4 regions of the Streptomyces sp. NPDC048659 genome follow, and region 1 is predicted to be linked to each of the others. Evidence: riboswitches for the same ligand, from Rfam matches in the RefSeq annotation. Region 1 holds a riboswitch; each other region holds the start of a gene.
What was found. Region 1 has a riboswitch for cyclic di-AMP ahead of AB0C99_RS29160 (LysM peptidoglycan-binding domain-containing protein). Riboswitches for the same ligand answer to the same signal wherever they lie in the genome.
Positions count from the first base shown of each region.

Region 2: linked by a shared signal. The riboswitch ahead of AB0C99_RS14765 (LysM peptidoglycan-binding domain-containing M23 family metallopeptidase) and the one ahead of AB0C99_RS29160 (LysM peptidoglycan-binding domain-containing protein) in region 1 are both predicted to bind cyclic di-AMP.
Region 3: linked by a shared signal. The riboswitch ahead of AB0C99_RS22445 (transglycosylase family protein) and the one ahead of AB0C99_RS29160 (LysM peptidoglycan-binding domain-containing protein) in region 1 are both predicted to bind cyclic di-AMP.
Region 4: linked by a shared signal. The riboswitch ahead of AB0C99_RS09035 (C40 family peptidase) and the one ahead of AB0C99_RS29160 (LysM peptidoglycan-binding domain-containing protein) in region 1 are both predicted to bind cyclic di-AMP.

Region 1 covers NZ_JBEZHM010000047.1:22,712-28,337, forward strand. The annotation lists gene AB0C99_RS29150 (SpoIIE family protein phosphatase) at 1-1,127, opposite strand, end outside; gene AB0C99_RS29155 (SpoIIE family protein phosphatase) at 1,124-3,211, opposite strand; cyclic di-AMP (ydaO/yuaA leader) riboswitch at 3,602-3,759, shown strand; gene AB0C99_RS29160 (LysM peptidoglycan-binding domain-containing protein) at 3,765-4,712, shown strand; gene AB0C99_RS29165 (oxidoreductase) at 4,774-5,626, shown strand, end outside.
Region 2 covers NZ_JBEZHM010000016.1:4,654-10,279, reverse strand. The annotation lists gene AB0C99_RS14785 (aspartate aminotransferase family protein) at 5-1,372, shown strand; gene AB0C99_RS14780 (helix-turn-helix domain-containing protein) at 1,461-2,090, shown strand; gene AB0C99_RS14775 (DUF6126 family protein) at 2,135-2,296, shown strand; gene AB0C99_RS14770 (tyrosine-protein phosphatase) at 2,319-3,116, opposite strand; cyclic di-AMP (ydaO/yuaA leader) riboswitch at 3,489-3,639, shown strand; gene AB0C99_RS14765 (LysM peptidoglycan-binding domain-containing M23 family metallopeptidase) at 3,644-4,630, shown strand; gene AB0C99_RS14760 (SGNH/GDSL hydrolase family protein) at 4,793-5,587, shown strand; gene AB0C99_RS14755 (STM4011 family radical SAM protein) at 5,574-5,626, opposite strand, start outside.
Region 3 covers NZ_JBEZHM010000029.1:81,784-87,409, reverse strand. The annotation lists gene AB0C99_RS22455 (cytochrome P450) at 1-458, shown strand, start outside; gene AB0C99_RS22450 (transglycosylase family protein) at 631-1,692, shown strand; cyclic di-AMP (ydaO/yuaA leader) riboswitch at 1,950-2,123, shown strand; gene AB0C99_RS22445 (transglycosylase family protein) at 2,127-2,864, shown strand; gene eno (phosphopyruvate hydratase) at 3,128-4,414, shown strand; gene AB0C99_RS22435 (septum formation initiator family protein) at 4,521-4,991, shown strand; gene AB0C99_RS22430 (DUF501 domain-containing protein) at 5,006-5,545, shown strand; gene AB0C99_RS22425 (Ppx/GppA phosphatase family protein) at 5,542-5,626, shown strand, end outside.
Region 4 covers NZ_JBEZHM010000008.1:122,190-127,815, reverse strand. The annotation lists gene AB0C99_RS09055 (adenosylmethionine--8-amino-7-oxononanoate transaminase) at 1-401, opposite strand, end outside; gene bioB (biotin synthase BioB) at 394-1,623, opposite strand; gene AB0C99_RS09045 (8-amino-7-oxononanoate synthase) at 1,766-2,986, shown strand; gene AB0C99_RS09040 (ATP-binding protein) at 3,154-3,585, shown strand; gene AB0C99_RS09035 (C40 family peptidase) at 3,720-4,196, opposite strand; cyclic di-AMP (ydaO/yuaA leader) riboswitch at 4,200-4,399, opposite strand; gene AB0C99_RS09030 (hypothetical protein) at 4,715-5,017, opposite strand; gene AB0C99_RS09025 (ATP-dependent Clp protease proteolytic subunit) at 5,025-5,626, opposite strand, start outside.

The sequences.
Region 1 (5,626 bases):
CCGCCCAGGTCCGGGGCGTCGGGCCCCCGCCGGGTACCGATGTCGCCCTCGGCAGGGATGACGGCGAGCACGGCACCGGCGTCGGCGGGCCCCTCGGGCCCGCCATTCGCCCCGCCGCCGGAGCGGACACCGGGTTCAGTGTCATCCCCGCCCTCCGGTCCACCGTCATCCCCGCCCTCCGGAAGGCGGCCCGCCACCGCCGTGCGGCGCAGCAGGAGGCGGCCGTCCCGGTCGGGCATCGGCTCCTCGCCGTGCACCACCCCGTCGGCGAGCTCCACCACCGCCAGGTCGCCAAGGCCGGGCACCAGCGCCGCGGCCAGCTCCCGCCCGGTGTCCGAGACCGACAGGGAGCGCCCGACCGAGGCGGTGGCCCGGTGCAGCAGGTCCAGTCGCTCGGTCGAGCGGCGCAGTTCGGTCACGTCGGTGAACAGCGCCGTCAGCCCCAGCACCCGCCCGTCGGGGGACTGGAGCCGGAACGCCGAGATGGAGATGACGACCCCGCCGCTCGGGTCGTCGATGGTGCGCAGGGACTCCTCCACCCCCATCAGGGGCCGTCCCGTGCGCAGCACCTCGCGCAGCTTCCCCTCCACCGAGTCGGCGTCCCCGGGCCACAGGAACTCGCCGAGCCGCCGCCCCCGCAGGTCCTCCGGCACGCCCGTGTACGGGAGGAGGTGGGTGTTGGTGCGCAGCAGCCGCAGGCCCGCGTCGAAGACGGCGAACCCCACGCGGTCCTGCAGGAACAGCTCCCGGACGAACGCCCGGTCCTGGTGCCGCCGCACCGCCCGCGCCGCCGGGGTCGCGAGGACCAGGAAGCCGGCCGGGCGGCTGTCGCCCGCGAGGCCGAACGCCTGGAAGACCACGGGGAGTTCCTCGCCCCGGCCGGTCCGCAGCACCGCGTCCCCGCGCCGGGCGCCCCGGCCGTACGCCGCGACCAGCGCCGGCCAGGCCGCCGGGTCCGCGAGCAGCGCGCGGGCCGGCTGCCCGAGGACGTCGGCGGCGGGCCGCCCGAGCAGGGCCCCGGCCTCCTCGGTCCAGGCGTCGATCCGGCCCCGCTCGTCGAGCAGGACGGCCGCGCCGTCCTCGGCGACCGGCGGCAGGGCGTTCTCCGGCGGGAGCGGGTCGCTCACGGTGCCTCCTTCGGGTGCGGCGGCCTGGCGCGGGCGATCAGCAGCGCGACGTCGTCGTGGTCGTCGGCCCCGCGCAGCGCGCCGAGCAGCAGGTCGCAGATCTGCTCCAGCGGCAGCGGGGCGCGGTCCAGCAGGTCGGTGAGGGCGGCGAGCCGTACGTCGATGTCCTGGTCGCGGGTCTCGACCAGGCCGTCGGTGTACAGGACCAGGTCGTCGCCGGTCCCGAAGGGGAACTCCCGCGTCTCGAAGGGCACCCCGCCGACGCCCAGCGGAGCGCCCTCCGACAGCTCCAGCAGCCGGGGCGCCCGGCCCGCCGCGACGTGCACGGGCGGCGGATGTCCGGCGTTCGCGACGCGGCAGCTCCCGCTGTACGGGTCGTACACGGCGCACACGCAGGTGGCCATCGCCTCGTCCAGCTCGGCGGCGGTGCGGTCCAGGTGCTCCAGGACGACGGCGGGCGCGAGGCCGAGCGAGGCGAGGGTGCGGGCCGCGGTACGGAACTGGCCCATGGTCGCGGCCGCGTTGATGCCGCTGCCCATGACGTCGCCGACGACGAGCGCCGTCTTGCCGTCGGGCAGCGGGATCGCGTCGAACCAGTCGCCGCCGACCTCGACCGACTCCGACGCGGGCTGGTAGCGGTAGGCCACGTCGAGGCCGTTGAGCCGGGGCGGGCCGTGCGGCAGCAGGTGCCGCTGGAGGGCCAGGGCGGCCTGGCTCTGGTGCCGGTACCAGCGCGCGTTGTCGATGGCGACGGCCGCGCGGGCGGCCAGCTCCCCGGCCAGCAGCACGTCGTCCTCGTCGAAGGGCACCGAGTTCCTGGCCCGCTTCAGGTCCAGGACGCCGAGCACGACGCCTCGGGCGCGCAGCGGGACGGCGAGGTAGGAGTGGATGCCCGCGCGGCGCAGCAGCGCGGCGGTGGCCTCTCCGCTGGCGATCCGCGGCAGGTCGGCGTCGGTGACGTGCCGCACGAGGACCGGGCGGCCGGTGCGGGCGCACTGGGTGACCAGCCGCTCGGCGCCGTAGCGGGCGGGCTCGCCCACCGGGTCGGCGGCCTCCTGCGCCGGGGTGGGGTACGCGGCCGTGACCGCGAGGGCCCGGAACACGGCCGGGCCCGAGGTCCGGGCGGGTCCGGGCTGGGTGAGGATGTCCTCCAGGACGTCCACGGCCGCGATGTCGGCGAACTCGGGCACCACGAGGTCCGCCAGCTCGTGCGCGGTCAGGTCCAGGTCGAGGGTGGTGCCCACCCGCTCCGAGGCGTCCGCGATGACCGCGAGGCGGCGCCGGGCCCGGGCCGCGGTCCTGGCCGCGGCGTGCTGCTCGGTGATGTCGCTGACCGAGGCGGCTGCGCCCATGACCCGGCGCTCCGGCGTCTCCAGCCGGTAGAGCGAGACCGACCACACCCGCTCCTCGCCACCGGGCCCGCGCACGCCCCGCACGGTGAGGGAGCGGACGGGCTCGCCCGTCCGCAGGACCTCGCCGAGCGCCGCCGCCAGCGCCTCGGCGTCCGGCGAGTCGACCGCCTCCGTGACGGTCCGGCCCAGGTGCGCGGCGGCGGGCCGGCCGTCGATGCGCTCCAGCGCCGGATTGACCAGGACGAAACGGAGGCCGTGATCGACCACGGCGAGCCCGATGGGGGAGTGGCCGACCAGCAGCGAGGACAGCGACAGGTCCCGCTCCGCCCGGCGGGCGGCGGCCCGGTCCGCGGCGAGCCCGAGGACGTACGGCCTGCCCCGCTCGTCCTGGAGGCGCGTGGCGCGGAACTCGACCGGGACCGTGCGCCCGTCCCTGTGCCGTACGGGGAAGACCCCGGCCCGGGGCCCGCCGCCCGAGGCCACGCGCGCGATCAGGGACCGCACCGGCTCCCGGTGCCGCTCCGCCACCAGCAGCGCGACGGCGTCGCGACCCAGGGCCTCGGCCGTGGGATGGCCGAAGAGCTCTTCCGCCCGGGGGCCCCACAGGACGATCCGGCCGTCCTCGTCGAGGAGGACGGCGGCGACGCCGAGCACGTCGAACGGGCCGCCCGGCTCCGGGGCGAGATCGCCGTCCGCCGGGTCCGGGCCGGCAGGGAAGTCCGCCGCGCTCATCCAGACCGTGTCCCTCCTCCGCCCCGCAGCCGGCTTCTCCATCATCCCGCCGCGGAAGCGGACCGCCAGTCGTGTGGTCCGCCCGCGCTCGTCGTGCGGACCAAAGCCGCCCGCCTCACCACCCCAAACTAAATGGATCCGGACATATCCGTTTAAGTATTCCTCGGTGATCTGAGTCACGGCGGGCCGAATTCCTCGCGCCCTGGCGCGGTGTCAGGGGCGGGCGCCCGGAGAAGAGTTGGCGAGTTGGATCACCGGGCCGTGATCACCCCGGTCCGGCCTCCTAAAAGATCTGCTTGCTTTTGCGAATCAGGCCCTTGTTCCGGCTCTTCGGATTCGCCTACGGTCACCCGTCATCCGGGTGGAACGCCGAATCCTGCCGCCGCCCGGGCACCACACTCACCCACCCGAGAACGGCAGGAGCGGGGGACCCAAGGTTCGCCGCCGCCCCGTGTCCGGGGCGGCTCGGGGTGAAGCCGCGCAGCCGTGCGGCCGGGCAGCTCCTGCCCGAACCCGACAGCTCACCTCGCAGGCGAAGGAGAGGACTCTCGCCATGCGTGGACCCGGGAAGCACCGCCGCCCCAAGAACACCCCGCTCGCCCGCGGCCTGGCCGTCGTCGGCATCACCGGCGGCGCCGCACTCGTCCTGCCGCTCGCCGCGGCGACCGGAGCCGCCGCCGCGACCCCGCAGGCGGCGCTGACGGCCCAGGCAGCCCAGACAGCCCAGATAGCCCAGACGGCCCGGACGGCGCCGGCCGTGCAGGCCGTCCAGACCACGCAGACCACGCAGGCCGCACAGGTCGTCGCGATCGGAAAGATCGCAACGGTTCAGCAGGGCGGGAAGGCCACCTACTCGGTCGTCGCGGGGGACTCGCTCTCGAAGATCGCCCGCCAGCACCAGCTGAGCGGCGGCTGGAAGCAGCTCTACCGCGACAACCGCGCCGCCGTCGGCGCCGACCCCGGCCTCATCCACCCCGGCCTGCGCCTCTCCCTCGGCGCCGCGACCGCTGCCACCGGCGGCGGAGCCGCGGCCACCGCTCGCCCGGCGGTCGCGCCCGCGGTCTCCACCGAGGTGGTCCAGGCGGCGGCGAAGACCCCCGCGGCGCCGTCCGCCCGGTCCGCCACGTCGGTCTCCTCGGCGGCGGCGGCGACATCGGCGGCGACCTCGGCCGTCTCGTACACGGACGACCTGGACGGCTGGATCCGGGAGGCCCTCGACATCATGGGCCGCAACGGCATCCCGGGCAGCTACGACGGCATCTACCGCAACATCATGCGCGAGTCCTCGGGCAACCCGCTCGCCCTGAACGACTGGGACTCCAACGCCGCCGCCGGCACCCCCTCCAAGGGCCTGCTCCAGGTGATCGAGCCCACCTTCCAGGCTTACCACGTCCCCGGCACCGCCTACGACCTCTACGACCCGGTCGCCAACATCACCGCCGCCTGCAACTACGCCGCCGACCGCTACGGCTCGATCGACAACGTCTTCGGCGCCTACTGACCCCCCCTCCTCGCGGCGGCCGGGGCATCATGGGGGCGTCACGGCCGGAAGGAGCGCTCGTATGACGGGCTGGAACGCGAGGAACATCCCCGACCAGCGGGGCCGCACCGCGGTGGTCACCGGGGCCAACAGCGGCATCGGCTACGTCACCGCCCGCGAACTGGCCCGCGCCGGCGCGCACGTCGTGCTCGCCTGCCGCAGCAGTGCCCGGGGCGAAGCGGCCCGCGACCGGCTGCGCACCGAAGTCCCGCACGCGGAGGCGGAGTTCGCCCGGCTCGACCTGGGCGACCTCGCCTCCGTACGGGCCTTCGCGGCCGCCTTCGCGGAGCGCTCCGACCGGCTCGACCTGCTGATCAACAACGCCGGGGTGATGGCCCTCCCGCAGGGCCGCACCACCGACGGCTTCGAGACCCAGTTCGGGGTGAACCACCTCGGCCACTTCGCGCTCACCGGGCTCCTCATGCCCCTGCTGCTGCGCACCCCCGACGCCCGGGTCGTCAGCCTCTCCAGCGGCTTCCACGCCCTGGCGGACCTGGACCACGACGACCTCAACGCGGAACGCGGCTACCGCCGCTGGATCGCGTACGGGCGCTCCAAGACGGCGAACCTCCTCTTCATTCACGAGCTGGCCCGCCGCCTCGACGCCGCCGGGTCCGGCGTCGTGGCCGCCGCCGCCCACCCCGGCTACGCCGCCACCAACCTCCAGACCGCCGGGCCCCGCCAGGAAGGCCGCAAGGCCGCCGAGCGGCTGATGGAGCTGGGCAACCGGGTCATCGCGCAGCCCGCCGCCACCGGCGCCCTGCCCACCCTGTACGCGGCCACCGCCCCCGGTGTGCGCCCCGACGCCTTCATCGGCCCGAGGCTGGGCTGGCGCGGCGCGCCCGTCCGGTCCTGGCGGGCCCGCTGGACGCTGG
Region 2 (5,626 bases), on a different contig from region 1:
CGATCTGCGGGCGCTGCTCGCCGAGCGCGGCGGCGAGCGGTACGAGCTGCACGCCCGCCACCTCAACCACCAGCTCCCGCGGATGCTCCACACCATCGGCTTCGACAAGGTGTACGAGCGGGCCGAGGGGGCGCACTTCTGGGACGCGGACGGTGCCGACCACCTGGACATGCTCGCCGGCTTCGGCGTCATGGGCCTGGGCCGGCACCACCCGGTCGTCCGCCGGGCGCTGCACGACGTCCTCGACGCCGGGCTCGCCGACCTCACCCGCTTCGACTGCCCGCCGCTGCCCGGGCTGCTCGCCGAGCGGCTGCTGGCCCACAGCCCGCATCTGGACCGGGTCTTCTTCGGCAACAGCGGCACCGAGGCGGTGGAGACCGCGCTCAAGTTCGCCCGCTTCGCCACCGGGCGGCCCAGGGTCGTCTACTGCGCCCACGCCTTCCACGGGCTGACCACCGGCTCGCTCTCGGTCAACGGCGAGGACGGCTTCCGGGACGGCTTCGCCCCGCTGCTGCCCGACACGCCGATCGCGCTCGGCGACCTCGACGCCCTGGAGCGCGAGCTCCGCAAGGGCGACGTGGCCGCCTTCGTGGTGGAGCCGATTCAGGGCAAGGGCGTGCACGAGGCCCCGCCGGGCTTCCTGCGGGCCGCCCAGGAGCTGCTGCACCGGCACGGCGCGCTGCTGATCGCCGACGAGGTGCAGACCGGCCTCGGCCGGACCGGCGACTTCTACGCCTACCAGCACGAGGAGGGTGTCGAGCCGGACCTGGTCTGCGTCGCCAAGGCGCTCTCCGGCGGCTACGTGCCGGTCGGCGCCACCCTCGGCAAGGACTGGATCTTCAAGAAGGTCTACTCGTCCATGGACCGGGTGCTGGTCCACTCGGCCAGCTTCGGCTCCAACGCGCAGGCCATGGCCGCCGGGCTCGCCGTCCTCTCGGTCATGGAGAGCGAGGGCACCGTCGCCCACGTGCGGCGGACCGGCGACCTGCTCGCCTCCCGGCTGCGCGAGCTGGTCCCGCGCTACGAGCTGCTGAAGGAGATCCGGGGCCGCGGGCTGATGATCGGCATCGAGTTCGGCCGGCCCTCCTCGCTGGGCCTGCGCAGCCGCTGGACCATGCTCCAGGCGGCCCGCAAGGGACTCTTCGCCCAGATGGTCGTGGTCCCGCTGCTCCAGCGCCACCGGATCCTCACCCAGGTCTCCGGGGACCACCTGGAGGTGATCAAGCTGATTCCGCCGCTGGTGATCGACGAGGCCGACGTGGACCGGTTCGTGACCGCCTTCACGGCGGTCATGGACGACGCCCACGGCGGCGGCGGGCTGCTGTGGGACTTCGGGAAGACGCTGGTCAAGCAGGCGGTCGCCCAGCGCTGACCGGAACGGGGCCGGGGAGGGCCCGGACGGTTTTTGCCTCTGGGGCAAGAAACTTGCCTCAGAGGCACGAAGCTGGCGCAATGGACGCATGGACCACGTCCCCGGGGAAGCCTCCCCGGACCTCGCCGCCCCCGACCTCCTGCCGGACGTCGCCCCGCAGCTGCGGGCCCTGCGCCGCCGCCGGGGGCTCACCCTGGAGGCCGCGGCCCAGCGGGCCGGGCTCTCGCCCGCCCACCTGTCCCGCCTGGAGACGGGGAACCGGCAGCCCTCGCTGCCGATGCTGCTCGCCCTGTCCCGTATCTACGGTACGACGGTCTCGGAGCTGCTGGGGGAGACCCCGCCCGGACACGACCCCGTCGTCCGCGCCGGACGCTCCGACCCGGTCGAGGCCGACGGCTGGGTCTACCGCCAGGCCGGCGGCGCCGGGCGCGCCCTCCAGTGCCTGCGGGTCCACGTGCCCTACGCCACCCGGGCCGACATCGTGCGGGTCCACCCCGGCGAGGAGTGGATCCACGTCCTGGAGGGCCGGGTGCGCCTCGCGCTCGGCGACGCCGTGCACGTCCTCGATCCCGGGGACAGCGCGCACTTCGACTCGCTCGTCCCGCACCGGATCGGCGCCGCCACCCGCGCCGGGGCCGAGCTGCTCTTCGTCCACACCCTGATGCAGAGTCCCGTCGCCGAGCTGTGCCTCGGCGACGGCACCCCGCACCGCCGCTGACCCCCCCGTATCCGAGCGTGTACCCGACCGTGGAAAGGACCGACATGTCCGAGCTTCCTGCGCACTCCGTACCGGACACCGGCGAGGAGCGGGGCAACGGCAAGTTCCCCAAGGGGCTGGTGCTCCGCCTGTTCGCCTACCTCATCGCCGGTCACCTCTTCGCCGGCTTCCTCTACCTGCTGTTCGCGATGGGCGGCAAGCAGTAGGCGAGGGGCGGGCGAGCGGGGGCTACGCCTCGGCGAGCAGCCGCTCGCGCAGCCGGTCCCGGGTCTCCGGGGCCAGCCGCAGCCCCTCGGACAGGTAGTTCTCCACCGAGCCCCAGGTCTCCTCGATGGTCGCGAAGGCGGCCCGCAGGTACTCGACGCGCGCGTCGAAGAGGGGGCTCAGCAGCTCCATCACCTCCGGGGACATCGCGTCCGCGGCCTCGGACTCGCGCCGCACCTTGTAGCGGCGGTGCGGCTCGTTCGACTTCACGTAGTCCGCCTCGATCGCCTCGCGCTCCACGCCCAGGGCGAGCAGCGTGATCGCGATCGACAGCCCGGCCCGGTCCTTGCCGGCGGCACAGTGCATCAGGGCCGGGACGCTCTCCTCGGCCATGTCGTGCAGGATCCGGCTGTGCTCCGCCGTCCGCTCCACGATCATCTTCTGGTACGACTCGGACATCCGGGCCGCCGCCTTGCCGTCGCCCAGGATCCCGGCGAGCTGCGTCAGGTCGCCGGTCTGCACCAGCTTCCAGAACTCCTTGCCGTCGGCCGGGTCGTTGAGCGGTATGTTCACGTTCCGCACGCCCGGCAGCTCGACGTCCGCGCCCTCCATCCGCCGGTCGGCCTCGTTGCGGAAGTCGAAGACGGTGTGCAGCCCGAGGGCGGCGAGGAACTCCGCGTCCTCCGCCGTGGCGTGCGCCAGGTGACCGCTGCGGAAGAGGCGCCCGGCGCGCACGCTCCGGCCGTCCACCGTCGGCAGCCCGCCGAGGTCGCGGAAGTTACGTACGCCGGTCAGCTCGGGCTCGGTCGTCGCGTGGGTCACGGAAGCTCCTGGTCGTGAGATCGGTTCCTGAGGCAATCATCCAGGTGAGAGACCCGGACCGCACCCCCTCTGACGGGAATGCGCGATCTGTCCGAATTAGGACTTAAGGCATAACGCGCCCTGATAGCGGGGGAGATGGTCTCCGGTGCGTGAGCAGCGTCATACACGTGACGGACCGTGGCGGGGCAACCTTTCCGAATTCCCTTGTGGAAAGGGAAATCGAGGGACCGTCATCCACGGAGGGTGACCGCGATTCCGGCCGTAAAAGCTGTCCGTACGCACATTCCTGAAAAGCGCGGCTTGTTAGGGCCCCGCCGCCTCGTCTAGCGTCGCGCTCAATCCGGACGGACCGCCCAATCCTGCCGCCGACCGGAATCCCCATCACCCGTACCAGGCAGGAGCGGGGGACCCAGGTAGTACGCCGGCCCCTCAAGGACGGCTCGGGGTGAAGCCACGCGACAGCGCGGCCGGACAGCTCCAGTCCGAACCCGACAGCTCACCTCGCAGGCGACGGAGAGGAATCCGCCATGCCCGCGAAGGGTAAGCACCGCCGTCCCAAGGCCAATCCGATCACCCGCGGGTTCGTCGCCGCCGGCACCGGCGGCGCCGTCGTCGCCCTGCCGCTGATCGGAGCGACCGGCGCCCACGCCGCCGAGCAGGCCGCCCCGGCCGCGAAGGCCCCGCAGGCCGTCGCCGTCGCCGTCGCCGCCAAGACCCCCGCCCAGGCCCCGGCCGCCGCGCCCGCCGCGGCCGCGCCGAAGGCGTACACCGTCGTCCGCGGCGACTACCTGTCGAAGATCGCCGCCGAGCACCGGCTGGCCGGCGGCTGGCAGAAGCTCTACCGCGACAACAGCCAGGTCGTCGGCGAGGACCCCTCGCTGATCCTCCCCGGCATGAAGCTCACCCTCGGCGCCAAGAACCCCGCGAAGACCACCGCCAAGGCGGCGCCCGCGCCGAAGGCGGCCCCCGAGCGCACCACGAAGAGCGGCGGCGAGGACACCCGCGCCACGCGCGGCACCGAGCGCCCCGCCACGTCGGCCGCCTCGTCGTCGTCCTCGTCCTCGTCGTCTTCCTCTTCGTCGTCCGGGACGGGCCAGACCTCCTCCTCCGGCTGGGTCACCCCCATCGCGGGCGGCGGCGTCTCCACCCCGTACCGCGCCTCCGGCTCCATGTGGTCCTCCGGCTACCACACCGGTGTCGACTTCATCGCCTCCACCGGCACCACCGTCCGCGCGGTCGGCCCCGGCACCGTCTACTCCGCCGGCTGGGGCGGCGCCTACGGCAACCAGGTCGTCATCCAGCACGCCGACGGCACCTTCTCCCAGTACGGCCACCTCTCCTCGCTGTCCGTCTCCGCCGGCCAGACCGTCAGCGGCGGCCAGCAGATCGGCCTCTCCGGCGCGACCGGCAACGTCACCGGCCCGCACCTGCACTTCGAGATCCGCACCGGGCCGGAGTACGGCTCCGACATCGACCCGCTGGCCGTCCTGCGCCGGCACGGCGTCGGCGTCTGACCCGCCCCGCACCACGGATTCCACCCGGAGGCCCGGCACCCACGTGCCGGGCCTCCGGGCTATTCCGACTTGGGAGAATCTTTATCGGTGGCATATGTCACCCGCCGTCAACCCCTCCTTACGGTCGCGTAGGTCACATCGGTGAAGGAAAGATGTGCTCCCGTGGCAGACGATTCGAGAACACCAGACAAGAACGCATTCGGGTCGTACGCGGCGATCGGTGACAGCTTCACGGAGGGCGTCGGCGACCCCGGCCCCGACGGGACGTACGTCGGCTGGGCGGACCGGTTCGCGGTCCTGCTCGCGGACCAGCTGCCGGAGAACGACGCCTTCCGCTACGCCAACCTGGCGGTGCGGGGGCGCCTTCTGGACCAGATCGTCGCGGAGCAGGTCCCGAGGGCGAAGGAACTCGCCCCCGACCTGGTGACCTTCTGCGCCGGCGGCAACGACATCATCCGCCCCGGCACCGACCCCGACGACGTCGCCGAGCGCTTCGAGCGCGCCGTCGCGGACCTGACCTCCGCCGTCGGCACCGTGATGGTGACGACCGGCTTCGACACCCGCGACGTGCCGGTCCTCAAGCACCTGCGCGGGAAGATCGCCACCTACACCGCGCACGTGCGGGCCATCGCGGACCGCTACGACTGCCCGGTGCTCGACCTGTGGTCGCTGCGGTCGGTCCAGGACCGGCGCGCCTGGGACGACGACCGGCTCCACCTGTCGGCGGAGGGGCACACCCGGGTCGCGCTGCGCGCCGCCCAGGTCCTCGGCCTGCCGGTGCCGGCCGACCCGGACCAGGCGTGGCCGCCGCAGCCGCCGCGCGGCACCCTGGAGGTCCGCAAGGACGACATCCACTGGGCCAAGGAGTACCTGGTCCCGTGGATCGGGCGCAGGCTGCGCGGCGAGAGCTCCGGCGACCACGTCGAGGCCAAGCGCCCCGACCTCATGCCCCTGTAGGCACCCCCGGCGGGCCGGCCGGGATCCGCGCCCAGGGCG
Region 3 (5,626 bases), on a different contig from region 1:
GGCTCCAGGAGTCGCTCGCGGCGGGGGAGACCGGGCTCCTGGAGACGGGCATCGAGGAGCTGCTGCGCTACGACGGGCCGGTCGAGATGGCGACCTGGCGGTTCGCCACCGAGGCGCTGACCCTGGGCGGCCAGGAGATCCCGGCGGGCGACCCGGTCCTGGTGGTGCTGGCCGCCGCCGACCGCGACCCGGCGCGCTTCGAGGAGCCGGACACGCTGGATCTGGCGCGCCGCGACAACCAGCACCTCGGCTACGGGCACGGCATCCACTACTGCCTGGGGGCGCCGCTGGCCCGCCTCGAAGGGCAGACGGCGCTGGCGACGCTGCTGACTCGCCTGCCGGACCTGCGACTTGGGGCCGATCCGGCGGAACTGCGGTGGCGCGGCGGCCTGATCATGCGTGGCCTGCGCACGCTTCCGGTGGAGTTCAGCGCTTCCCACAAAGCCGCGCGGGACTGAGCCCCGGGGCGGTCCTTCCCGACGGGCTTTCCGGTGGGCTTCCCGGCAAGCTTTCTGACGGACCGTCAGGAATGTGATCTTCGCGTGATCTCCGCTGCATCGACTTGTGACTCACGTTCGAATGCCGCTACGTTCACCGGCAGTCTCAGCAGTCACGCGAAAGGCAGTCCGTATGCGCTCCGGGAACGGACGACACCGCAGACCCCGTCAGGCCCCCGCCATCGTCGTCGCGGCGGGTGTCACCGGCTCGGCCATCGCCCTGCCGCTGCTCGCGGCCGGCTCCGCCGCCGCCGCGGACGCCCCGACCTGGGACCGGGTCGCCGAGTGCGAGTCGGGCGGCGCGTGGAGCGCCAACTTCGGCAACGGGCTCTACGGCGGCCTCCAGTTCACCCAGGAGGGCTGGGAGCGGCACGGCGGTCTCGCCTACGCGCCGAGCGCCGACCTCGCCAGCCGCGCGCAGCAGATCGCGATCGCGGACCGCGCCTTCGCCGCGGGCGACCCCCAGTGGGACACCTGCGCGCCGATCGCGGGCCTGACGAAGGACGGCCGCAAGCCCGCCGTGAACCCCGGGCCCGCCGCCAAGCCGAAGAGCTCCACCGGACCGGTCGCCGAGTCCAACCGGACCGACGGCACCCCGGCCGGCTCCGGGGGCAGCACCACCACCCCGGCCTCCCCGGTGACCCCGGCCACGCCCTCGGGGGGCACCACGACCCCGCCGGCGACCCCGGGCACCCCCGACGGCTCGGCGACCCCGGACCCGACCGGCACGCCGGGCACGCCGGACCCGACCGGTACGCCGGACCCGACCGGCACCCCCGTGACCCCGGGCACCCCGGGCACGGCCGACCCGACGGATCCGGCCACCCCCGGCTCCGGCAAGCACCGGGGTGACGCCGCCTCGGAGGAATCGGGCAATACGGACGTGACGCCCGAATCCGGGCGCCACGCGGCCCCGGCTGACGGATCGACGGACGGTACGGCCGTCGGCGGCCAGGGCGCGGAGAGCGCCGTCGCGGGGAGCAAGACGGTCAATTCCGGCAATGCGCCCAAGGTTGACGAATACACCGTCAGGCCGGGTGACAGTCTGTCGGACATCGCACAGGAGAACGCGCTGCCCGGCGGCTGGACCGCCCTCTACGACGCCAACAAGAAGACGGTCGGCGCCGACCCGGACCTCATCCTCCCTGGTCAGAGCCTTGAGTTGACGCCTGGAAAGACGGCGGCGGCGGAGTAGTCCGTACCTGAATGTCCGTTATGAGTAAGTGAGACATGGGTCTCTCTTGCCGAACTGGCGTGTCACGTCCGCAAACTTTGCTGAGGTCGCCCCTCACCTGCGAAAACACCCCGCACCGGGGAGCAAGTAGGGGCGATTTCACCGGGTTGATGGTCTTTGAACTTCCGCCGGGTCTATGTCTACGGTCATCACCGCTCGCCACCGCGGGCCCCGTCGACCGGTACGCCGAATCCTGCCGCCGACCGACGGGAAGTCGTCGCTGTCAAGCGCCGAAGGCAGGAGCGGGGGACCCAAGGTAAGTGCCGGCCCCGGCCGTTGAGACAGACGGCCGACGACCGGCTTGGGGTGAAGCCGCGTGCAAGGACACGCGGCCGGGCAACTCACTCGCCCGAACCCGACAGCTCACCTCGTAGGCGTCGGTGAGGAGAATTCCCATGCTGTTTTCCGGCAACAAGGGCAAGCACCGCCGCCCCTCCAAGGCCACCCGCGTCGCCACGCTCGTCGGCGTCACCGGTGTCGCCGTCGCCGCCCCGCTGATGACCGCGGGCACCGCCTCGGCCGCCACCGCCTCCGAGTGGGACCGCGTCGCCCAGTGCGAGTCCGGCGGCAACTGGTCCATCAACACCGGCAACGGCTACTACGGCGGCCTGCAGTTCTCGGCCTCCACCTGGGCCGCGTACGGCGGCACCGCCTACGCCTCGACCGCCAACCAGGCGTCGAAGTCCCAGCAGATCGCCATCGCCGAGAAGGTCCTCGCGGGCCAGGGCAAGGGCGCGTGGCCGAGCTGCGGCGTGGGCCTCTCCAACGCCTCGTACAACGGCGGCTCCGCGTCGACGGGCTCCTCCAGCTCGTCCTCCTCCTCTTCTTCCTCTTCTTCCTCCTCGTCGTCGTCGAAGCGCTCCACCGAGCAGCCGACGACCCGCAGCGAGCAGCGCCAGGCGCCGAAGCCCGCGCAGAAGAAGACCGAGTCCAAGAAGACCGTCACCACGCCCACCGGCAAGACGGTCAAGAAGGGCGACGGCGAGTACAAGGTCGTCGCCGGCGACACCCTCAGCAAGATCGCCCAGGCGCACGGCGTCAAGGGCGGCTGGGCCAAGCTCTTCGAGCTCAACAAGGGCGTCGTCGAGAACGCCGACCTGATCTACCCGGGCCAGCAGCTCCACCTGAAGTGAGCCTGACGACCCACCCGCGGTGACCACCCCGGTCCGGAGCGCCCTTCCCCCGTGCGCTCCGGTCCGGGGTTTCCCCGTCCCAGGCCCTTACCGGTGAGTAGTAAGGGGTCTTTCGTCCCTAGATGAGTGCCGTTGGGACCTTTTTCGTCCCAGGGGGCGGGCGTCCGGCTGGCCGGAGCGCCAGAGCCGGTTAGGCTCTTGTCGCAAGGCGAAACGAGACCTTGCACCACCGCGTCACACCCAGCGTCACATCCCAGAAGGAGATGCTCGTGCCGTCCATCGACGTCGTCGTAGCCCGGGAAATCCTGGACTCCCGAGGCAACCCCACGGTCGAGGTCGAGGTCGGCCTCGACGACGGCAGCACCGGCCGTGCTGCCGTTCCGTCCGGTGCCTCCACCGGTGCCTTCGAGGCCCTTGAGCTCCGTGACGGCGACCCCAACCGTTACCAGGGCAAGGGTGTCGAGAAGGCCGTCCTCGCGGTCATCGAGCAGATCGGCCCGGAGCTCGTCGGCTACGACGCCACCGAGCAGCGCCTGATCGACCAGGCCATGTTCGACCTGGACGCCACCCCGGACAAGTCCTCGCTCGGCGCCAACGCCATCCTCGGCGTCTCCCTCGCCGTCGCGCACGCCGCCTCCGAGGCGTCCGACCTGCCGCTCTTCCGCTACCTGGGCGGCCCGAACGCGCACCTGCTGCCCGTTCCGATGATGAACATCCTCAACGGTGGGTCGCACGCCGACTCCAACGTGGACATCCAGGAGTTCATGATCGCCCCGATCGGCGCGGAGTCCTTCTCCGAGGCGCTGCGCTGGGGCACCGAGGTCTACCACACCCTCAAGTCCGTCCTGAAGACCAAGGGCCTCTCCACCGGTCTCGGCGACGAGGGCGGCTTCGCCCCGAACCTGGACTCCAACCGCGCCGCGCTCGACCTCATCCTCGAGGCCATCAAGCAGGCCGGCTACGTCCCCGGCAAGGACATCGCGCTCGCGCTCGACTGCGCCGCCTCCGAGTTCTACAAGGACGGCAAGTACGAGTTCGAGGGCAAGTCCCGCTCGGCCGCCGAGATGACCGAGTACTACGAGGAGCTCGTCGCCGCGTACCCGCTGGTCTCCATCGAGGACCCGCTGTTCGAGGACGACTGGGCCGGCTGGAAGGTCATCACCGACAAGCTCGGCGCCAAGGTGCAGCTCGTCGGCGACGACCTCTTCGTCACCAACCCCGAGCGCCTCGCCCGCGGCATCGAGGAGGGCTCCGCGAACGCCCTCCTGGTCAAGGTCAACCAGATCGGCTCGCTGACCGAGACCCTCGACGCCGTCGAGCTCGCCCAGCGCAGCGGCTTCAAGTGCATGATGTCGCACCGCTCCGGCGAGACCGAGGACGTCACCATCGCCGACCTGGCCGTCGCCACCAACTGCGGCCAGATCAAGACCGGCGCCCCGGCCCGCTCCGAGCGCGTCGCCAAGTACAACCAGCTGCTGCGCATCGAGGAGATCCTCGACGACGCCGCGGTCTACGCCGGCCGCAGCGCCTTCCCGCGCTTCAAGGGCTGACAACACCTGCCGCAAGGCGCTTCCGTACGTCCCCGCACTCGGTCCCGTACCGTGTGCGGGGACGTACGTGTGAAGAGGGTCGGCAGTGGAAGGGGAGGCGTACGAGATGGCCGTGAAGGACCGGGACCGGTTCTCGACCGCGACCCGGATCAGGCTGCTCGGCGAGCAGACCGCCGCCCGTGTCTACCGCTCCCAGACCCGCCGCCAGGCCCGCCGCTCCCGGCTCACCGGCCGCGCGGCCTTCCTGGCCCTGGTGGTCTGCTCGCTGGTGGTGGCGCTCGCCTACCCCATGCGGCAGTACGTCTCCCAGCAGGGCGAGATCGCCGACCAGCAGCGCAAGGCCGCCGAGGCCGCCCGGCGGGTCGAGGAGCTGCGGGACGAGAAGGCCCGCCTCCAGGACCCCGCCTACGTGCGCCGGCTGGCCCGCGAGCACCTGCACTACGTGATGCCCGGCGAGACCGGCTTCACCGTGACCGACCCGGACGCGGAGCACCGGCCCCGCACCGACCAGGGCGCGACGGACCGCCCCTGGTACGACAACCTGTGGGACGGCGTGGACAGCGCCGACCGCCACTGAACCCAGGACCCACCATGGAAACGCCCCCTCCGCAGACCGCCCCCACCGAGCCGACCGACGCGGACGTCGCCGCGTTCGAGCAGCAGCTCGGCCGGCCGCCCCGTGGTCTGCGCGCCATCGCGCACCGCTGCCCGTGCGGCAACCCCGACGTCGTCGAGACCGCGCCCCGGCTGCCCGACGGCACGCCGTTCCCGACCACGTACTACCTGACCTGCCCCCGGGCGGCCTCGGCGATCGGGACCCTGGAGGCCAACGGGGTCATGAAGGAGATGCAGGCCCGGCTCGCCACCGACCCGGAGCTCGCCGCCGCCTACCGCGCCGCCCACGAGGACTACCTGCGCCGCCGCGACGCCATCGAGGTCCTGGAGGGCTTCCCGAGCGCCGGCGGGATGCCGGACCGGGTCAAGTGCCTGCACGTGCTCGTCGGCCACTCCCTGGTCGCCGGCCCCGGCGTGAACCCCTTCGGCGACGAGGCCCTGGCCATGCTGCCCGAGTGGTGGGCGAAGGGCCCCTGCGTGTCGCCGTGCGGCGAAGAGAAGGAGAGCGCCGAGTGACCCGGGTCGCCGGAATCGACTGCGGCACCAACTCCATCCGGCTGCTCGTCGCCGACGTGCACCCGGAGACCGGCGAGCTGA
Region 4 (5,626 bases), on a different contig from region 1:
GAACGCCAGTACTGCAGGCACATCTTGGCCGCGACCTCGACCGAGACCGAGCCGGAGTCGCTGAGGAAGACGTGCCGCAGCGGCTCGGGGGTGATCTCGACGAGCCGGGCGGCGAGCCGGACGGCCGGCTCGTGGGTGAGCCCGCCGAACATGACGTGGCTCATCCGGTCGAGCTGGCCGCGCGCCGCCTCGTTCAGGACGGGGTGGTTGTAGCCGTGGATCGCCGACCACCAGGAGGACATGCCGTCGATCAGCTCGGCCCGCCCCTGGGCCGGTTCGGCGAGCCGGAGCCGCACCCCGGACGCGGAGTCCACGACCAGCGGCTCGACGCGCCCCGGCATGGGGCCGTACGGATGCCAGACGTGGGCCCGGTCCAGGGCCAGCAGTTCCTCGTTACGCATTCGGCGCGAGGTCCGTTCCGGCGCCTCGGCGGCGCACGGCCACCAGGTCGGTCCTGGCCTCGTTGGGGGCCGCGACGGGCTCCTGCGCCACGGCGGCACCGCCGCCACCGCACGGCCCGCAGCCGCCGCCCGCCCCGTGCGAACCGCAGCCGCCGCCACCGGCCTCCGCGTGCGAACCGCAGCCGCCCGCCGCGGCGGCCATCGCGGCCACCGCGTCCGCGCGGTGCGCCGGGAGCGTCGTCGTGCCCGCGCCCTCCACCTCGAAACCGGCGTCCGCGATCATGTCGAGATCGGCCTGGCCCGCCTGCCCCTCGCTGGTCAGGTAGTCGCCCAGGAAGATCGAGTTCGCGATGTGCAGGGCCAGCGGCTGCATCGAGCGCAGGTGCACCTCGCGCCCGCCCGCGATCCGCACCTCGACGTCCGGGCAGACGAACCGGACCATCGCGAGGATCCGCAGGCAGCGCTGCGGGGTGAGGTTCCACTCCTTGGCCAGCGGGGTGCCCTCGAAGGGGATCAGGAAGTTGACCGGCACCGAGTCCGAGTCCAGCTCGCGCAGCGCGAACACCACGTCGACCAGGTCCTCGTCGAGCTCGCCCATGCCCGCGATCAGGCCCGAGCAGGCCGAGAGGCCCGCCCCGTGCGCCTTCCGCACGGTGTCCACCCGGTCCGCGTAGGTGTGGGTGGAGGTGATCTCCCCGTACGTCGCCTCGGACGTGTTCAGGTTGTGGTTGTACGCGTCGGCGCCGGCCTCCCGCAGCCGCTCCGCCTGGCCGTCGGAGAGCAGGCCCAGGCAGGCGCAGACCTCCACGCCCTCGTTGTCCTGCTTGATGGCCTCGATGGTCCTGCCGACCCGCTCGACGTCCCGGTCCGTCGGGCCGCGCCCGCTCGCCACCAGGCAGACCCGCTTCGCGCCGCCCGCGACCCCGGCCGCCGCGGCCGCGGACGCCTCGTCGGGCTTCAGCCACGTGTACTTGAGGATGCCCGCCGTCGAACCGAGCCGCTGCGAACAGTACGAGCAGTCCTCGGGGCACAGGCCGGACTTCAGGTTGACCAGATAGTTGAGCTTCACCCGGCGCCCGAACCACTGCCGGCGCACCTTCCCGGCGGCGGCCACCACATCGAGCAGCTCGTCGTCGGAGGTCGCCAGGACGGCGAGCGCTTCTTCACGGGTCGGCGACTCGCGCCGCAGCCCCTTCTCCACCAGCGTGTTCAGCAGGTCCATAAGGGCTGATCCTGGCCTACCGCACACCTCTCGGCCAAGGAGGAAGTGAACAAACGACCCCGATCGAGGTGTGTGTATGGCCACACCCTGACCTCGGCCCGGGAGGGTTAGGGTCTGTGCGCTGCCTACAAAAGGATCCGTCATGCCGTCGTACCCCGAGCACCCGTCGGCGCCGCGCGGGGGACGCGACCCGCGCGAGGCCGCCTTCGACTGGACGGACACCGCCGCACGGCAGCGCGCGCGGGCCGGGCTGGTCCGCACGCTGCGCCCCCGCGCCGCCGAGTCCGGCCTCCTCGACCTCGCGGGCAACGACTACCTCGGCCTCACCCGGCGGCCCGAGATCACCGAGGCGGCGGCCGGGGCGGCCCGCCGCTGGGGCGCCGGCGCCACCGGCTCCCGGCTCGTCACCGGCTCCACCCGGCTGCACGAGACCCTGGAGCGCGAACTCGCCGCGTTCGGCGGCTTCGAGGCGGCCCTCGTCTTCTCCTCCGGCTACACCGCGAACCTGGCGGCGCTCACCGCGCTCTCCGTCCGGGACGGCCTCATCGTCTCGGACGCCGCCAACCACGCCTCCCTCGTGGACGGCTGCCGCCTGGCGCGCGCCGAGACGGCCGTCGTCCCGCACGCCGACCCGGAGGCCGTCGCCAAGACGCTGGGCGCCCACCCGGGCCGCCCGGCGCTGGTCGTCAGCGACTCCGTCTTCTCCGTGGACGGCGACCGGGCACCGCTCGGCGCGCTCGCCGAGGTCTGCCGGGCGCACGGCGCGGGCCTGGTCGTCGACGACGCCCACGGCTTCGGCGTGCTCGGCGAGGGCGGGCGCGGCGCGCTCCACGCGGCGGGCCTCGCGGGCGCCCCGGACGTCGTCGCCACGCTCACCCTGTCCAAGTCGCTGGGCAGCCAGGGCGGCGCGGTCCTCGGCCCGGCCCGGGTGATCGAGCACCTGGTCAACGCGGCCCGCACCTTCATCTTCGACACCGGTCTCGCCCCGGCGGCCGTCGGCGGCGCCCTGGCGAGCCTGCGGCTGATCGCCGCCGAGCCGGAGCTGGCCGCCCGGGCCCGGGAGGTGGCGGCCCGGCTGCACGCGCTGTTCACCGGCGCCGGCCTGACCGCCGCCCGGCCCGACGCGGCGGTGGTCTCGGTCCGGGCGCCGGGCCCGCAGCAGGCGCTGGCCTGGGCGGCGGACTGCCGGGAACGCGGGCTGGGTGTCGGCTGCTTCCGGCCGCCCTCGGTCCCCGACGGGATCTCCCGGCTCCGGCTGACCGCCCGCGCGGACCTGACGGACGCGCAGATCGAGCGGGCCGTCGGCATCGTCCTGGAGACCGCGCCGGAGGGCGCCGTGGACGGGGTGCGGGACCGGGACTGAGCGCCGGTCACACGTGCTTGTCCGGTCGCCCGTCGCACCGTTCACCGCATCGGGCGACAGATATCCGCATATCTTGGTGGATCGCCACCCAGGGCCGCGCGATCGGTGGCAGGCTGGCGCGCAGCGCAGACCGGGGTCCGGCCCGGTGGGAAAGGGGCGGCGTCGCCATGGCAGACCATCAGGAAGCAAGCGTGACGCTGCCGAGCGATCCCGCCTCGGTGTCGACCGCCCGGCGGTACGTCGTCGAGGTGCTCGGGTCCTGGGGGCTCGACGACGCCGACGGCATCACCGACACGGTACGGCTGATCGTCTCGGAGCTGGCGACCAACGCGGTCCAGCACACCTTCGGCCAGTCGCCGACCTTCACGGTGGACGTGCTCCTGGAGCGCGACGAGCAGTTGCGGATCGGGGTGACCGACAGCCATCCGCGCTGGCCGCAGCGGCTGCCCGCCGCCGTGCAGCAGGACAACGGGCGCGGCCTGGTGATCATCCGCTCGCTCGCGGCGGAGGCGGGCGGGCGGCTCTCGGTGACTCCCACCGAGGAGGGCGGCAAGACGGTGTGGATCCGGCTGCCCTGGCCGTCGGCGCACGCGGCCTGAAGCCGGGCGGACGGGCAGACGGGCGGCCAGCCGGCCGGACTGAAGGACTGAAGGCGGCCGGTGGGCGGGACCGGGCGCGGGAGGAGGGGACGGCGGCGCCACCGGGCGCTCCTCCCGCGCCGGCGTTCAGCGCGTCAGCGGACGCGTCCGTAGGAGATCTTCGAGCTCCAGATCTTGTCGAGCTTCACCCATGAGCCGGTCTTCGGCGAGTGCCAGATCTTGTTGTTACCCGCGTAGATTCCGACGTGGTACACGCTTCCGCCGGAATGGAAGAAGACCAGGTCCCCCTTCTGGCGGCCCGACGCGGCGATGTGCCGGGTCTTGTTGTACTGCTGCTGCGCGGTGCGGGGCAGCGTCTTGCCCGCCTTCTTGTACGAGTAGACCGTGAGCCCCGAGCAGTCGAAACGGCTCGGTCCCGAGGCTCCGTACCGGTAAGGCGATCCCTTCTTCGAGGCGGCGACGTCCAACGCCTTGGTGGCGTAGTTCGTCGCGGCCTGGGCCTCCGGCGCCGCTCCTGGGGCGAGCAGCGTGCCGCCGACGGCGGCGAGGGTGAGAGCCGAGACGGCTCCGGCCCGGGACAGCAGGGACGGGACATGAATCTGCGCAGTCATGCGCAACCCTTCGTCAGCCGCCTGTGAAGGATGACCTGTCGGGTTCGGGCAGGCGAAGATGCCCGGCCGCGGCTGCGGCTTCACCCCAAGGAACGTCCGCACACTGCGCGAACGTCCCGTACTGCTCGGGTCCTCCACTCCTGCCGATCCACTCCTGTCGACCAGGCGTCCGGGACGGCGGCAGGACTCGGCGTCCGCCCGGACCGCCCCGCCGTGGGTGGCGGGGGCTTGTCGTCGTCGAGGATCTTGACCCACGGACCGGGCGAAATCCGAGCTGAAACGGCGATATGTGAGGCTCCTCACGACTGAGCCGTACGGGTGGACAGTCGGGTTTCTGGATCTTCCGACGTTTCGGCGATGAGGCCCGCACCTGCGATGGAACGCCCGATTCCGCCAGATGTGTACTCCCGCTGCGCAACTCGCGTCCGCTCCATGCCGAGGTGTCCACTACGCCGAACGGGGGAGGTTTTCTGCGGTCGCCGTACCCCGGCCGGCCCTCGACACGACACGCGGGAGTGTCAACTCGCGGACTCCCCGGGGACGATGACCCGGCCGGACCGTCGCTCTCCGTCCAACACCCGTAGCGCACGCGCCAATGTGTCCGCGTGGACCTCGCTCTCGCCCCGCGTATGCATGAGCGTCAGGGCGTCGCGGAGCGCCGTCGCGCGCCCGACCAGGGCCTGGGCCGCGCGCAGCGCCCCATAGGTATGCGTGGATCTGGATGGATTGATCCGCCCCAGGAGGTCCAGGACTTCGAGGTAGGCGTCCACGAACTCGCCCTCGGCGCGGGTGAGCGCGGGCAGCGGCGGCTCCGGGGTCATGCCGGGCTCACCCCCTCCCGGTGCCGGCGGTCCGCGCCCGGCGCTCCACCACGTGGTCCACCAGGCCGTACGCGAGGGCGGCCGGGGCGTCCAGGACGGTGGTCCGGTCCAGGTCGGCGGCGGCCTCGGCGCGGGTCCGGCCGGTGTGCCCGGCCAGCAGGCCGGCCATCAGCTCGCGCTGGCGCAGCAGTTCCCGCGCGTGGATGTCCAGATCGCTGGGCTGCCCCCGCAACGGCTCCTCCAGGGCGGGCTCCTGGAGGACGATCCGGGCGCCCGGCAGGGCCAGCCGGCGCCCGGGGGTGCCGGCCGCGAGCAGGACGGCGGCGGGTCCGACGGCCTGGCCGAGGCAGGTGGTCTCCACCTCGCAGGCGAGCGCCCGCATCGTGTCGTACACCGCGGTCATGGCGCTGACCGAACCGCCGGGGGAGTTCAGGTAGAGGGAGACCGGCTGCTCGGGGGCCGCGTATTCGAGGTGGAGCAGCTGGGCGATGACGTCGTTGGCGGAGATCTCGTCGATCGGGGTGCCGAGGAGGACGATGCGGCCCTCCAGCAGCTTGGAGTAGGGGTCGAGGGTGCGGGTGCCGTAGCCGGTGCGCTCGGTGAACTCGG